DNA from 2 places in the Streptomyces sp. NPDC020801 genome. Region 1 is predicted to be linked to the other one. Evidence: riboswitches for the same ligand, from Rfam matches in the RefSeq annotation. Region 1 holds a riboswitch; the other holds the start of a gene.
What was found. A riboswitch is a leader RNA that binds a small molecule or an ion and turns the genes downstream of it on or off. The one in region 1 is predicted to bind S-adenosylmethionine.
Positions count from the first base shown of each region.

Region 2: linked by a shared signal. The riboswitch ahead of thrC (threonine synthase) and the one ahead of ACH4UM_RS09740 (aminotransferase class V-fold PLP-dependent enzyme) in region 1 are both predicted to bind S-adenosylmethionine.

Region 1 covers NZ_JBIRST010000003.1:516,046-522,982, reverse strand. The annotation lists gene ACH4UM_RS09750 (cytochrome bc complex cytochrome b subunit) at 1-1,411, shown strand, start outside; gene trpD (anthranilate phosphoribosyltransferase) at 1,603-2,667, shown strand; SAM riboswitch class IV at 2,763-2,879, shown strand; gene ACH4UM_RS09740 (aminotransferase class V-fold PLP-dependent enzyme) at 3,075-4,436, shown strand; gene ACH4UM_RS09735 (Lrp/AsnC family transcriptional regulator) at 4,472-4,753, opposite strand; gene ACH4UM_RS09730 (rhomboid family intramembrane serine protease) at 4,750-5,535, opposite strand; gene ACH4UM_RS09725 (hypothetical protein) at 5,692-5,931, shown strand; gene ACH4UM_RS09720 (NYN domain-containing protein) at 5,993-6,937, shown strand, end outside.
Region 2 covers NZ_JBIRST010000009.1:163,905-170,841, reverse strand. The annotation lists gene ACH4UM_RS20490 (DUF3263 domain-containing protein) at 1-4, shown strand, start outside; gene otsB (trehalose-phosphatase) at 65-985, shown strand; gene ACH4UM_RS20480 (trehalose-6-phosphate synthase) at 1,168-2,610, opposite strand; gene ACH4UM_RS20475 (glucosyl-3-phosphoglycerate synthase) at 2,693-3,664, opposite strand; SAM riboswitch class I at 3,796-3,977, shown strand; gene thrC (threonine synthase) at 3,995-5,281, shown strand; gene ACH4UM_RS20465 (MoaD/ThiS family protein) at 5,399-5,674, shown strand; gene ACH4UM_RS20460 (cold-shock protein) at 6,105-6,308, shown strand; gene groL (chaperonin GroEL) at 6,665-6,937, shown strand, end outside.

The sequences.
Region 1 (6,937 bases):
GATGAACGAGGTGGAGTACCACGGCAGCTACGTCCCGCTGCAGGGACAGCTGATGAGCGAGGCGTTCAACTCGACCCTGCACATCTCCTTCGACGTGCGCGGTGGTCTGCTGATCCGGCAGATCCACCACTGGGCCGCGCTGATCTTCCTGGCCGGCATGTTCGTGCACATGATGCGCGTGTTCTTCACGGGCGCGTTCCGCAAGCCGCGTGAGGTCAACTGGCTGTTCGGCTTCCTGCTGTTCGTCCTGGGCATGTTCACCGGCTTCACCGGCTACTCGCTCCCGGACGACCTGCTCTCCGGCACCGGTGTCCGCTTCATGGAGGGCGCGATCCTGTCCGTGCCGATCGTCGGCACGTACCTGTCGTTCTTCCTCTTCGGCGGTCAGTTCCCCGGCCACGACTTCGTGGCCCGGTTCTACTCGATCCACATCCTGCTGCTGCCGGGCATCATGCTCGGTCTGCTGGTGGCGCACCTGATCCTGGTCTTCTACCACAAGCACACGCAGTTCGCGGGTCCCGGAAAGACCAACAACAACGTGGTCGGCATGCCGCTGCTGCCGGTCTACATGGCCAAGGCCGGAGGCTTCTTCTTCCTGGTCTTCGGTGTCATCGCGGCCATCGCTGCGATCGCGCAGATCAACCCGATCTGGGCCATCGGTCCCTACCGTCCGGACCAGGTGTCCACCGGCGCCCAGCCGGACTGGTACATGGGCTTCTCCGAGGGCCTGATCCGTACGATGCCGGGCTGGGAGATCAACTTCTGGGGCCACACGCTCGTCCTGGGTGTGTTCATCCCGCTGGTGATCTTCCCGCTGGTCCTGGTGGCGATCGCGGTCTACCCGTTCATCGAGGCCTGGGTCACCGGCGACCGGCGTGAGCACCACATCCTGGACCGCCCGCGCAACGCCCCGACCCGGACCGCCTTCGGCGCGGCCTGGATCTCCTGGTACTTCGTGCTGCTCGTCGGTGGTGGCAACGACCTGTGGGCCACGCACTTCCACCTGTCGATCAACGCGATCACCTGGTTCGTCCGGGTCGCCTTCTTCATCGTGCCGGTCATCACGTTCGTGGTCACCAAGCGGATCTGCCTCGGCCTCCAGCGCCGGGACAAGGACAAGGTGCTGCACGGCCGCGAGTCGGGCATCATCAAGCGCCTGCCGCACGGTGAGTTCATCGAGGTCCACGAGCCGCTCAGCCAGGAGCAGCTCTACACCCTCACGGCGCACGAGCAGTACGCGCCGGCCGAGATCGGCCCGACGGTCGACGAGAACGGCGTCGAGCGCAAGGTGAAGGGCTCCCAGCGGCTGCGCGCCAAGCTCAGCAACGCGTACTACGGCGAGGACAACCAGATCCCGAAGCCGACCGTCGAGGAGTACAGGGAGATCACGAGCGGCCACGGCCACCACTGATCAATGACCGCTTGATCACTCACCGCTGAGCGTCGCCACGCCACGGTCGAAGGGCCCCGTCCGGATGGGTACCCCTTGCTCGTCGAGAGCCTGGGGGAGGACGGGGCCCTTCGCAGTGCCCCGGGCTGGATAGGCTGGACCTGTTCGAGATACGCGTCCCGCAGTCCGGGACACCTACCCAGGAGCGGCTTATGAGCGCTGTGACCCCCGCTGGAGGCGACACCGCGGCGGGCCGTTCCTGGCCCCAGGTGCTGAACGGCCTGCTGGAGGGCCACGACCAGAGCGCGGACGACACCGCGTGGGCGATGGACCGCATCATGCGCGGCGAGGCGACGGACGCCCAGATCGCCGGGTTCGTGGTGGCGCTGCGGGCCAAGGGCGAGACGGTCGAGGAGATCACCGGCCTGGTCCGGGCGATGTACGAACACGCGAACGTCATCGAGGTCCCGGGCCCGAGCGTCGACATCGTCGGCACGGGCGGGGACGGCGCGAAGACGGTGAACATCTCGACCATGTCCTCGATCGTCGTCGCCGGCACCGGCGCGAAGGTCGTCAAGCACGGCAACCGGGCCGCCTCGTCGGCGTCGGGCGCGTCGGACGTGCTGGAGAAGCTCGGCGTCAACCTGAACCTGCCGGTGGAGCGGGTGGCCCAGGTGGCAGAGGAGGCCGGGATCACCTTCTGCTTCGCGGTGAAGTTCCACCCGGCGCTGCGGCATGTCGCCGCCGCCCGCGGCCAGCTGGGCATCCGCACCACGTTCAACGTGCTCGGCCCGCTCACCAACCCGGCCCGGGTGAGGGCCCAGGCGGTCGGTGTCGCGGACCCGCGCATGGCGCCCATCGTGGCCGGCGTCTTCGCCGAACGCGGCAACTCCTCCCTGGTCTTCCGTGGCGACGACGGCCTCGACGAGCTGACCACGACCGCCACCTCACGGGTGTGGATCGTCCGGGACGGCAAGGTCACCGAGGAGAGCTTCGACCCGCGGGACGTCGGCATCGAGCTGGTGCCCGTGGAGGCCCTGCGGGGCGCCGACGCGTCCTACAACGCGGAGGTGGCGCGGCGGCTGCTGGACGGCGAGAAGGGCCCGGTGCGGGACGCCGTGCTGCTGAACTCGGCGGCGGCCCTGGTGGCCCTGGAGCCGGGCTCCGGGACGCTTGCCGGGCAGATCCGGGCCCAGATGGCGAGGGCGGCGGAATCGATCGACTCGGGGGCGGCCAGGCGCACCCTGGACCGCTGGGTGGCCGCAAGCAACGCCTGAGGCCCGCACGGGCCCCGACGGTGTGACGCAGGGCGCAGTCCGGATGCCGGACTGCGCCTTGCGCGCCGAAGATCGTGTGGCAGGATACTGAACCAGGTCATGAGTGACAGCCATTCGGCCCCGGCCGGCTGTCCGGCAACCCTCCGTCCGTGGCGGGGTGCCCCGGGTGAGGACCAGGTCGTAGGCAGCGAGGTCTACGGCAAGCGCGGACCCCTCGCACGCTTTTGCATTATGCGAAGGCCGGGGTCCTGGTCGTCGAGGAGCCTTCTGTGAGCAAGCGAATGCGCTAGGGGCGACAGCCCCCAGGGGCCGCAGAGCCCCGCCTCCGCATCCCCCTCTTCACCTCTCTCCACGCTGGAGCCGTGCCTGCTCGCGTGGAACGACGCCTGCTTTCACGGGAGTTCACCATGTCCGTCTCCACCGTTGCCGCCGGCCAGTCCGTTTGTGCCCCGCTGCCCGTTCTGGGGCGGGATGTCGCCGTCCCGCTCGTCACCGGCGGCGAGGTCACCTATGCCGCGCTCGACTACGCCGCCAGCGCCCCCGCCCTCCAGCGCGTCTGGGACGACGTGGCGGCGTACGCGCCGTACTACGGCAGCGTCCACCGCGGCGCCGGCTACCTCTCCCAGCTCTCCACCGACCTGTTCGAGAACGCTCGCAGGACGGTCGGGGAGTTCCTCGGCTGCCGTGCGGAGGACCATGTGGTCTTCACCCGGTCCACCACCGACTCCCTCAACCTCCTGGCCCGTGCGCTCCCGGCCGGCTGTGAGGTCTTCGTCTTCGAGACCGAGCACCACGCCTCGCTGCTGCCGTGGCAGGACGCGAAGGTCACCTACCTCGACGCCCCGCGCGCCCCGGAGCAGGCCGTCGCGACCCTGGAGCGGGCCCTCGCCGGCCGCGACCCCCACGGCCCGGCCCTGGTCTGCGTCACCGGAGCCTCCAACGTCACCGGCGAGCTGTGGCCGGTACGCGAACTTGCCGCCGCCGCCCACGCCCACGGCGCCCGCATCGTCCTGGACGCGGCCCAGCTGGCCCCGCACCACCCGGTGAGCGTCCGTGACCTCGACGTCGACTGGGTCGCCTTCTCCGGGCACAAGCTCTACGCCCCCTTCGGCTCCGGCGTGCTGGCCGGCCGGGCCGACTGGTTGCGCGCGGCCGAGCCGTACCTCGCGGGTGGCGGCGCGAGCCGGAAGGTCACCCGGCGCACCGACGGGGGCGTGGACGTGGAGTGGCACGAGAGCGCGGCCCGCCACGAGGCCGGCTCCCCGAACGTGATCGGCGCCTACTCCATCGCCGCCGCCTGCAAGGCCCTGACGGAGGCCGGTTTCGACACCCTCGTCGCGCGCGAGCAGTACCTGATCGCCAGGGTGCGGGAGGGCCTCGCAGAGGTGCCCGAGGTGAAGGTCCTCTCCCTGTTCGGCGACGACGCCCCGCGGGTCGGCGTGATCTCCTTCGTGGTCGAGGGCTGGAACAGCTCCCACTTCGCCGCCGCGCTCTCCGCCGAGTACGGCATCGGCGTCCGCGACGGCCTGTTCTGCGCCCACCCGCTGGTGCGCACCCTGCTGGGCAGCGACCCGCAGGCGCAGGGCGAGTGCGGTGCTCCCGAGGCCGCGCCCGGCGAGAAGTCGCTCAACGCCATCCGCGTCAGCTTCGGCGCCGGCACCCCCGACGAGCACGTCGAGCGCTTCGTGACGGCGGTGAGGGCACTGGTGCGGGACGGCGCGAAGTGGCGGTACCGCACGGAGGACGGCCGCTGCGTCCCGGCCGTGTGACCTCGGGGAACCTGTGGGAGGCGGTGTTCAGGCGGTCAGGAGTCCAGCCCGATCGCGAACGCCGCCTCCAGGTCGTGCTGCGAGTACGTCCGGAACGCCACGTGGGTGTCCGTGCCCAGCACGCCCGGGATCTTGCTGATCCGCCCGGGGATGACCTCCGCGAGGTCCTCGTGCTGCCGCACCCGGACCATGGCGATCAGGTCGTAGGTACCGGTCACGGAGAAGACCTCGCTGACACTGTCCAGCGAGGCGATCTGCTCGGCGATCTCGGGGATCCGGTCCACGCTGGTCTTGATGAGGACGATCGCGGTGATCACGGCTGGTTCTCTCCCTCGGAGGCCGGAGCAGGGGTGACCTTCACTCTAGGGCCTGATCCACCGGGCAGGCCCGCCGTGCCGCCGAACCGTACCCACGCATAGGCGAAGCCCAGCCCGAAGCCCACCACGTGGGCCAGGTAGGCCACGCCCGGTCCCTGGGTGGAGCGGCCGGCCGCCAGCCACTGCAGGGCCGCCCAGAAGGGCAGGACCACCCAGGCGGGAAAGCGCAGCGGCAGAAAGAACAGGAAGGGAAAGAGACTGGTCACCCGCGCCCGGGGGAACAGGTACAGGAATGCGCCGAGGACCGCCGAGATCGCTCCCGAGGCCCCCACCAGGGTCTGCCCGGAGGCGGCGTGGGCGGCCGCGTAGCCCAGCAGGGCGAGGTAGCCGCAGCCTACGTAGAACAGCGTGAACTGCAGGCGGCCCATGCGTTCCTCGGTCATCGCCCCGAAGACGTAGAGGAAGAGCATGTTGCCCAGCAGATGCACCCAGCTGCCGTGCACGAAGAGGGCCGTCGCGGGGGTGAGGGCGGCCCGTGGGGCTCCGGTGAACAGTTCGGCGGGGATCACGCCCCAGCGCCGGAAATAGGCCCGCTGGGCGAGCAGCAGCCGCTCACCGGTGCCGTAGGCCGGATCGAGGCCCGCCGCCGGGCCCACCACGAAGATCAGGCAGCACAGGACGATCAGGGCGGACGTCACCGGCGCCGGTACGGCCCGCACCGCCCGTACCGCCCTGAGCGCCCTGGCTGTCCGGAGGGCCACCGCGTTCCTGTCGCCGATCATGTGAACAGAGCATGGCGTAACGGGACGCACCAGCACAGACCGCCTCGCCGCCGCGGACACTCGGGCGGTGAGTCGCCGCCAGGCCGTAGGGTTACGAGCCATACGCCCAGGGAAGCTGGCGCGTCACGGAGACTAGAAGGAAAGCGAACAGCCACGATGACGGTTCCCCTGCCGACCGCCACGACGCGGTGGCGCTGCGCCCTCTGCGGCAACCTCACCCGCTTCGACGTGACGCGCTCGTCGAAGGTCGTCGAGTACGTCCATCTCGACCTCGCCGGAGAGCCGAAGGTCGAGGAGCGCGAGGTGGTCAGTGAGACCATCGAGTCGGTGCGCTGCCGCTGGTGCAACGCCGTGGACCAGGTGGAACTCGTGGACAGGCCGGGCGCCGGCTCCTGAGCGGAGCGGGCCCGCACAGGGATCCCCCGCCGGGGGATCCCGCAAGGCAATGGGGTGACGGATGGTGGAGACACAAGGCGGGGAGCCGGCCGACGGCGCCGCTGAGGTGCTCGACCGTCCGCTGCCCGACGGGGTGCGCCGCCGGGTCGTGCAGATCGTGTCCGATGCGTTCGGCCGGCTGACCGTCGGCGAGCTGCCCGCGCAGCTGCGGCAGTACGCCCGGTTCGCGCCCAACCGCCGGGCGAAGTTCGCGGGCAACGCGATGGCGGCGGCGCTGGAGACGGACACGCTGTTCCGGCAGCGCATCGCCGAGAAGTTCAGAGAGGCCCAGCCGGAGCTGTCCGGCGCCCTGGACTCCGGCTCGCCGCCCCCGGCCGCGGACCCGCTCGACGTGGCGGCCGCGGCCTATGTACTGCGGCCCGCGGGCTGGGTGAAGCAGGTGACGGCCGCCGGCGAGGAGGCCCAGCGGGCGGACGCCGAGCGCGTCGACGAGGAGAGCCGGGCCGAGCTCGACCGGCTGCGCGCCGAGGTCGCGGCGGCCCGCGAACAGACCCGCACCGAGACCGAACGGCTGCGTGCCGAGCTGGACGCGGCCAAGAAGGAAGCCGAGTCACTGCACCGCAAGCTGCGCGCCGCGCTCAGCGACGTCAAGCGGGGCGAGGCCGCGTTGCGCAAGACGCAGGGCGAGATCGAGGCGGTGCGCGCCGAGGGGCAGGCCCAGGTGTCGGCCGCCGAGAGCGAGGCGCGGCGGCTCAAGGCGCGCCTGGGCGAGTCGGAGTCCGCCCTGGAGGCGACCCGCAGAGCGGCCCGCGAGGGGCGCAGCGTGGAGGACATGAGGGTGCGGCTGCTGCTGGACACCGTCCTGGATGCGGCCCAGGGGCTGCGCCGCGAGCTGGCCCTGCCGCCGGTGTCGGTGCGGCCGGCCGAGACCGTGGACGCGGTCGAGCCGGGGCGGATGACGCCCAAGGACATCGCCGCCCGTGCGCTGTCCGAGCACGACCCGGCC
Region 2 (6,937 bases), on a different contig from region 1:
CTGAGAACCTGGGCGGGCGGTCCGTCGAGGAGTGCGGTCGGCCCGTGGTGGATAGGTTCGCCGTATGGGCAGCCATGACAGCGACGCCAACCACGACGGCCACGCCGCGGACCCGACCACCCCCGTCTCCTCCGTTTCCTCCCGCCACTCGCTCCCCTCCCTGCCGACGCCCGCCAGCCAGGCCGGGCGGGACGGGCTCGCCGCCATCCTCGCGCGGCCGGAGCAGGCGGTGATCGCGCTCGACTTCGACGGCACGCTCGCCCCGATCGTGCCGGACCCCGACCAGGCCCGGGCGCATCCCGAGGCGGTGCCCGCGCTGGCCGTGCTGGCCCCGAAGGTGGCCGCCGTGGCGGTGGTCACCGGGCGCCCGGCGGGCGTCGCGGTACGGCACGGCGGCTTCGCGGGCGTACCCGGCCTGGAGCACCTCGTCGTCCTCGGCCACTACGGCGCCGAGCGCTGGGACGCGGCCTCGGGCACCGTCACCGCCCCGGCGCCGCACCCCGGCGTCGCCGCCGTCCGCGCCGAGCTGCCCGGTCTCCTGGACCGGGTCGGCGCCTGGCGCGGCACCTGGATCGAGGAGAAGGGCCGCTCCGTCGCCGTCCACACCCGCCGCGCGGAGGACCCCCAGGCCGCCTTCGACCTCCTGCGCGAGCCCCTCACCGACCTGGCCACCCGACACGGCCTGATCGTCGAACCGGGCCGCATGGTCCTCGAACTCCGCCCCCCGGGCATGGACAAGGGCGTGGCGCTGTCCGACTACGTCCGCGACCTCGGCGCCGCAGCCGTCCTCTACGCCGGCGACGACCTCGGTGATCTCCCGGCCTTCGCCGCGGTCGACAAACTCCGCTCGGACGGAGTACCGGGCGTACTCGTGTGCAGCGGCAGCACAGAGGTGACGGAGCTGTCGGAGAAGGCCGATCTGGTGGTGGACGGCCCTGCAGGGGTGGTGGCGCTGCTGAGGACGCTGGCGGACCAGCTGCGGTAACCCGCTCAGCCGGGCACCCGCGCACCCGCACTGCCGCGCACCCCCGCACCCGCTCGGCCGCGTACCACCGCACCCGCTCGGCCGCGCACCCCCGCACCCGCACTGCCGCGCACCCTCACAGCCTGCGGGCACGCGCGCCCGCAGGCTGTCCCATCCCCGCAGCGAACCCCAGGGGGCGCCCTTCAGCCGGCGGCCGGCCTCCCCAGCTCCTCCAGCTGATCCAGGAACCACTGGGCCGGCGGCAGCGCGGTGGCGGCTTCCGCCAGCCGCTTGGACCGCTCCACCCGCTCGGGCCCCGCCATGCTCAACGCCTCGTGCAGCGCCTCCGCCGTCCCCACCACGTCGAACGGATTCACCACCAGCGCGTCGTCCCCCAGTTCCGCACAGGCCCCCGCCTCCCGCGACAGCACCAGCGCGCACCCCGCGTCGGAGACGACCGGCACCTCCTTGGCGACCAGGTTCATCCCGTCCCGGATGGGATTGACCAGCGCCACGTCCGCGATCCGGTAGGCCGCAAGTGACCGTGCGAAGTCGTCCTTGACGTGGAGCACGACCGGCGTCCACCCGGGCGTCCCGTAATGCCCGTTGATCTCCTCCGCCAGCCGCTGCACCTCGGCGGTGTAGTCCCGGTAGACCGCGAGATCCTGCCGTGAGGGATACGCGAACGCGACGTGCACCACCCGCTCGCGCCACTCCGGCCGGTCCTCGAGCAACTGCCGGTACGCGAGCAGTCCCCGCACGATGTTCTTGGACAGCTCGGTCCGGTCCACCCGGACGATCGTCTTCCGCACCCCGCCGTCCGGCCCCGCGCCGATCTCCTCGCGCAGCGCGGCCATCCGCTCGAAGACGTCGGCCTGATGCGACCGCTCCCGCAGGAAGTCGGCGTCCGCGCCGAGCCCGTGCACCCCGATCATGGTGCCCCCGAGCCCGCCCACGAGCGCCTCGCAGCACCCGGTGAACGCGTCCGCCCACCGCCGGGTCAGGAATCCCAGCCGGTCGGCGCCCAGCATCCCGCGCAGCACCTGCTCGGCGATGTCGTCGGGGAGCATCCGGAAGTAGTCCACCGGCGCCCACGGCGTGTGCGAGAAGTGCCCGATCCGCACATCCGGCCGGAAGTCGCGCAGCATCCCCGGGACCAGCGTCAGGTGGTAGTCCTGCACCACCACGGCCGCGCCCTCGGCCGCCTCCTCCGCCAGCGCCTCGGCGAAGGCCAGGTTGTACGCCTCGTACGACGCCCACCGGTGCCGGAACTCCGCGTCGAAGACCGGCTCCAGCGGCGTCTGGTAGAGCATGTGGTGGACGAACCACAGCACCGAGTTGGCGATGCCGTTGTAGGCGTCGGCGAAGACGCCGGCGTCGATGTCGAGCATCCGTACCTGCTGCCCGCCGGTCGCCTCGGAGGGCAGCCGGCGGCCGCCCTCGAAGCGGCGTACCGCCTCGCGGTCGGCGTCGTTCAGCGCGGCGCACACCCACACCGCGCCCGCGTCCGGACCGATCGCTGACAGCCCGGAGACCAGCCCTCCGCCGCCGCGTCTGGCGTGGAGCGAGCCGTCCGGGCGTACCTCGTACGAGACCGGGCCGCGATTGGACGCGACCAGCACCTCGGCGCCGTGCGTTGAAGCCATGGTCCTCAACCTAGCCCGGCCCGGAAACGCTCAAACGTACGGTTCCGCTTCGTAGCGGGCCGTATACGACGAGGCCGGGGTTTTACGCCACCTTCCGGGATGCATACTCCGCGATCTCGGTCATCGGCGGCCGTTCCTCGGTGTCCACCGAGTACGTGCGCGGCTCGAAGCCGTCCTGCCCGCGCTCGAACTGGGTGAGGCAGGGACGGACGAGGTGGCCGCGGGCCAGCCGCAGCTGGGCGGTCCGGTAGATCGCGGCGGCCATCCGGCCCAGCGCCTGCCCGTCCTGATGCCGGTGTTTGCGCACGCCGACGTCCACCTGGGCGAGCGCGTCCAGGCCGACCAGGTGCAGGGCGTCGACCAGCATCCCCAGCTCGACGCCGTAGCCGACGGGGAACGGCAGCTGCTCCAGCAGCGAGCGGCGGGCCGCGTACTCGCCGCCGAGCGGCTGCACGAAGCCGGCCAGCTGCGGCCAGTGCATGTTGAGCAGTGGGCGTGCCATCAGCTCCGTGACCCGTCCGCCCTGCCCGGCCGCGGTCGTGCCCGGGGCGCGCCCGTCGGACACGGTGAGCGGGCGGTCGTACATGGCCTTGACCAGTTGCACGTCCGGCTCGGTGAGCAGCGGGCCCACGATCCCGGTGACGAAGTCGGAGGAGAACTCCTTCAGGTCGGCGTCGACGAAGCAGATGACGTCCCCGCGGGTGACGAGCAGGGAGCGCCACAGGACCTCGCCCTTGCCGGGCACCGCCGGCAGGCGCGGCAGGATCTCGTCGCGGTGCATCACCCGGGCGCCCGCGGCGGCGGCCACCTCGGAGGTGCGGTCGGTGGAGCCGGAGTCGACCACGACGATCTCGTCGACGAGCGGCACCTGGTCCATGAGGTCGTGGCGGATCACGGCGACGATGTCGCCGACCGTCTCCTCCTCGTTCAGGGCGGGCAGCACGACGGAGACCGACTGACCGGTGCGCTGCTTGGCGGCCAGGATCTGGTGGAGCGGGCGATCGGTCACGGACCAGGAGCGGGTGGCCAGCCAGCGCTCGACTTCTTCCAGCACAGTCAGCGGCTCCTCACTGTTGTCTCGCGGTTCGGACGACTATCTCAACTGTCCTGGCCTTCGGTTACAGTCTTGAACAACGCGGATGACCATCGCATGTCGGGGGTCGCCGCCGCTCAACAACCGCATACAGCTCATCCAGAGGGGCAGAGGGACACGGCCCGATGAAGCCCCGGCAACCCTCCAGCCGGTTCTCGTAGACCACCGTTGATCGTCCAGTCGTGGATCAGCGTCGACGGTCACCGCGAGGCTCCCGGCTAGGGAAGGTGCCAAATCCGTCTCACGGCGAGATGCGTCGTGAGGAAGATGAGGAGAAAGGGCCTCGCCTCCATGGCTGTGCAGACTGTTGCAAGCAGCACCGACTCCACCGTAGACCTCGGTCCCGCCGCGGCGCTGAGCTGCCGCGAGTGCGGCCATCGCGTGCCCCTCGGCCCGGTCTTCGCCTGCGAGGAGTGTTTCGGCCCGCTGGAGATCGCCTACGACTTCTCGGCCTACGACGCCGAGGAACTGCGCAAGAGGATCGAGGCGGGCCCCGCGAACATCTGGCGCTACGCGCCACTGCTGCCGGTCCCCGCGGACGTGGCGACCAAGCCGAACCTGAACCCGGGCTGGACCCAGCTCGTCCAGGCCGACCACCTCGCCCGCGAGCTCGGCGTCGACGCCGGCAAGCTCTTCGTCAAGGACGACTCCGGCAACCCGACGCACTCCTTCAAGGACCGGGTGGTCGCCCAGGCGCTGGAGGCGGCGCGCGCGTTCGGCTTCACCACCCTGTCCTGCTCCTCCACCGGCAACCTCGCCGGTGCCGTCGGCGCGGCGGCCGCCCGGGCCGGCTTGCGCTCCTGTGTGTTCATCCCGCACGACCTGGAGCAGGGCAAGGTCGTCATGGCCGCGGTCTACGGCGGCGAGCTCGTCGGCATCGAGGGCAACTACGACGACGTGAACCGCTTCTGCTCCGAGCTGATCGGCGACCCGGCCGGCGAGGGCTGGGGCTTTGTCAACGTCAACCTGCGGCCGTACTACGCCGAGGGCTCCAAGACGCTGGCGTACGAGATCTGCGAGCAGCTCGGCTGGCGGCTGCCGGACCAGATCGTCGTCCCGATCGCCTCCGGCTCGCAGCTCACCAAGGTCGACAAGGGCCTGCAGGAGCTGATCAAGCTCGGTCTGGTCGAGGACCGGCCGTACAAGATCTTCGGCGCCCAGGCCGAGGGCTGCTCGCCGGTGTCCACCGCCTTCAAGGCCGGGCACGACGTGGTCCGGCCGCAGAAGCCGAACACCATCGCCAAGTCGCTGGCGATCGGCAACCCGGCAGACGGCCCCTACGTCCTGGACATCGCCCGCCGCACGGGCGGCGCGGTGGAGGACGTGACGGACGAGCAGGTCGTGGACGCGATCAAGCTGCTGGCGCGGACCGAGGGCATCTTCGCGGAGACGGCGGGCGGGGTGACGGTCGGCGTGACGAAGAAGCTGATCGAGGCCGGCCTGCTCGACCCGACGAAGACCACCGTCGTCCTCAACACCGGCGACGGCCTGAAGACCCTGGACGCCGTCGCGGGCACGGGGCTCACCGCGACCATCCGCCCCAGCCTGGAGTCGTTCCGGGAAGCCGGTCTGGCGTAGACCGTCGCGCTGCGGGCCGATGGGCCGGTCGCGCAGCTTCCCCGGGCGCGCGGTTTCCCCGCGCCCCTGGGGCGTTGCCCAGCCGTATCCGCGAGACACCACCGGAGGTTTCACCGCATGAGCGTGACCGTTCGCATCCCCACCATCCTGCGCACCTACACGGGCGGGCAGGCCGAGGTGAGCGCCGAGGGCGCGACCCTCGCCGAGGTCATCTCCGACCTGGAGAAGAACCACACCGGCATCGCCGCCCGCGTTCTTGACGACCAGGGCAAGCTGCGCCGCTTCGTCAACGTCTACGTCAACGACGACGACGTCCGCTTCGAACAGGGCCTTCAGACCGCCACCCCGGACGGTGCGGGCGTCTCCATCATCCCGGCGGTCGCCGGCGGCTGATCATTACCATCGGTAACATCCGTTACGCAGAGTTCATCGAATTGCCCCCTCCGTAAGAGAAGCGGAGGGGGCAATTCCGTGTGATTGAGCGCGGTACAGTTGGGGAACGCGCTCCTGATCTCGGGGTCACGGGCCCTGGATTCCTGCCGCGGGCCCGACAAGAAGTAGCCAAAGTGCGAGGGCATTTCGCGGCATTTGTCTTGTTTGCGGGGCCCGACTTGCCCTGAATTCAGGTGAATTCTCACCACATTCCGGACCGTGTGCGTCCAGAATTCTCGTCCGATTGACCTGTTGCAGACGGCAGTTGGACAGATACATTCAGCCGCGGTCGACGCGTTCCGGCGCACACCCCCATTCCACGGGGGGTGAGGTCTGACCCGGGTCCGCGAAGTGTGGATCTGTGCAAGGGCCAGTAATAGGGGAGTTAGGCATGGCTCAGGGCACCGTCAAGTGGTTCAACGCGGAGAAGGGGTACGGCTTCATCGCGGTCGACGGTGGTGCGGACGTCTTCGTCCACTACAGCGCGATCCAGATGGACGGCTACCGCACGCTGGAAGAGGGCCAGCGGGTCGAGTTCGAGATCTCGCAGGGCCAGAAGGGTCCGCAGGCCGACATGGTCCGCGTCACGGCCTGAATCGCGCGACCACCGCAAGCAATCTTCTTCTTTCGAAGGGCTCGCACCTCCGCTGGGGTGCGGGCCCTTCGGCGTGTCCGGCCGCCACCTGCTCCGGCGCCGGCCGCCGCCGCGGCGTACCCGTGTTCGCGCCCGGCTGAGTCGCCTGCCGGACCCCCCGGAGGCGCTTGCACTCGATGGGGTCGAGTGCTAATCATTGGCGTTAGCACTCTGAAGGTGAGAGTGACAACGAAGGACCGGGTCGGTGAGGCCCGCAGGCCGGGTGGGGCAAGGAACCACAAGGCCGGCGAGCCGTCCGTCGCGGGCGCGGGCGCGGTCCGAAGGAATCACCCCCAGTCCTGGAGGGACCACTTCACATGGCCAAGATCATCGCGTTCGACGAGGAGGCGCGGCGCGGCCTCGAGCGCGGCATGAACCAGCTCGCGGACGCCGTCAAGGTGACCCTCGGCCCCAAGGGCCGCAACGTCGTCCTCGAGAAGAAGTGGGGCGCCCCCACGATCACCAACGACGGCGTCTCCATCGCCAAGGAGATCGAGCTCGAGGACCCGTACGAGAAGATCGGCGCCGAGCTGGTCAAGGAAGTCGCCAAGAAGACGGACGACGTCGCCGGTGACGGTACGACCACCGCG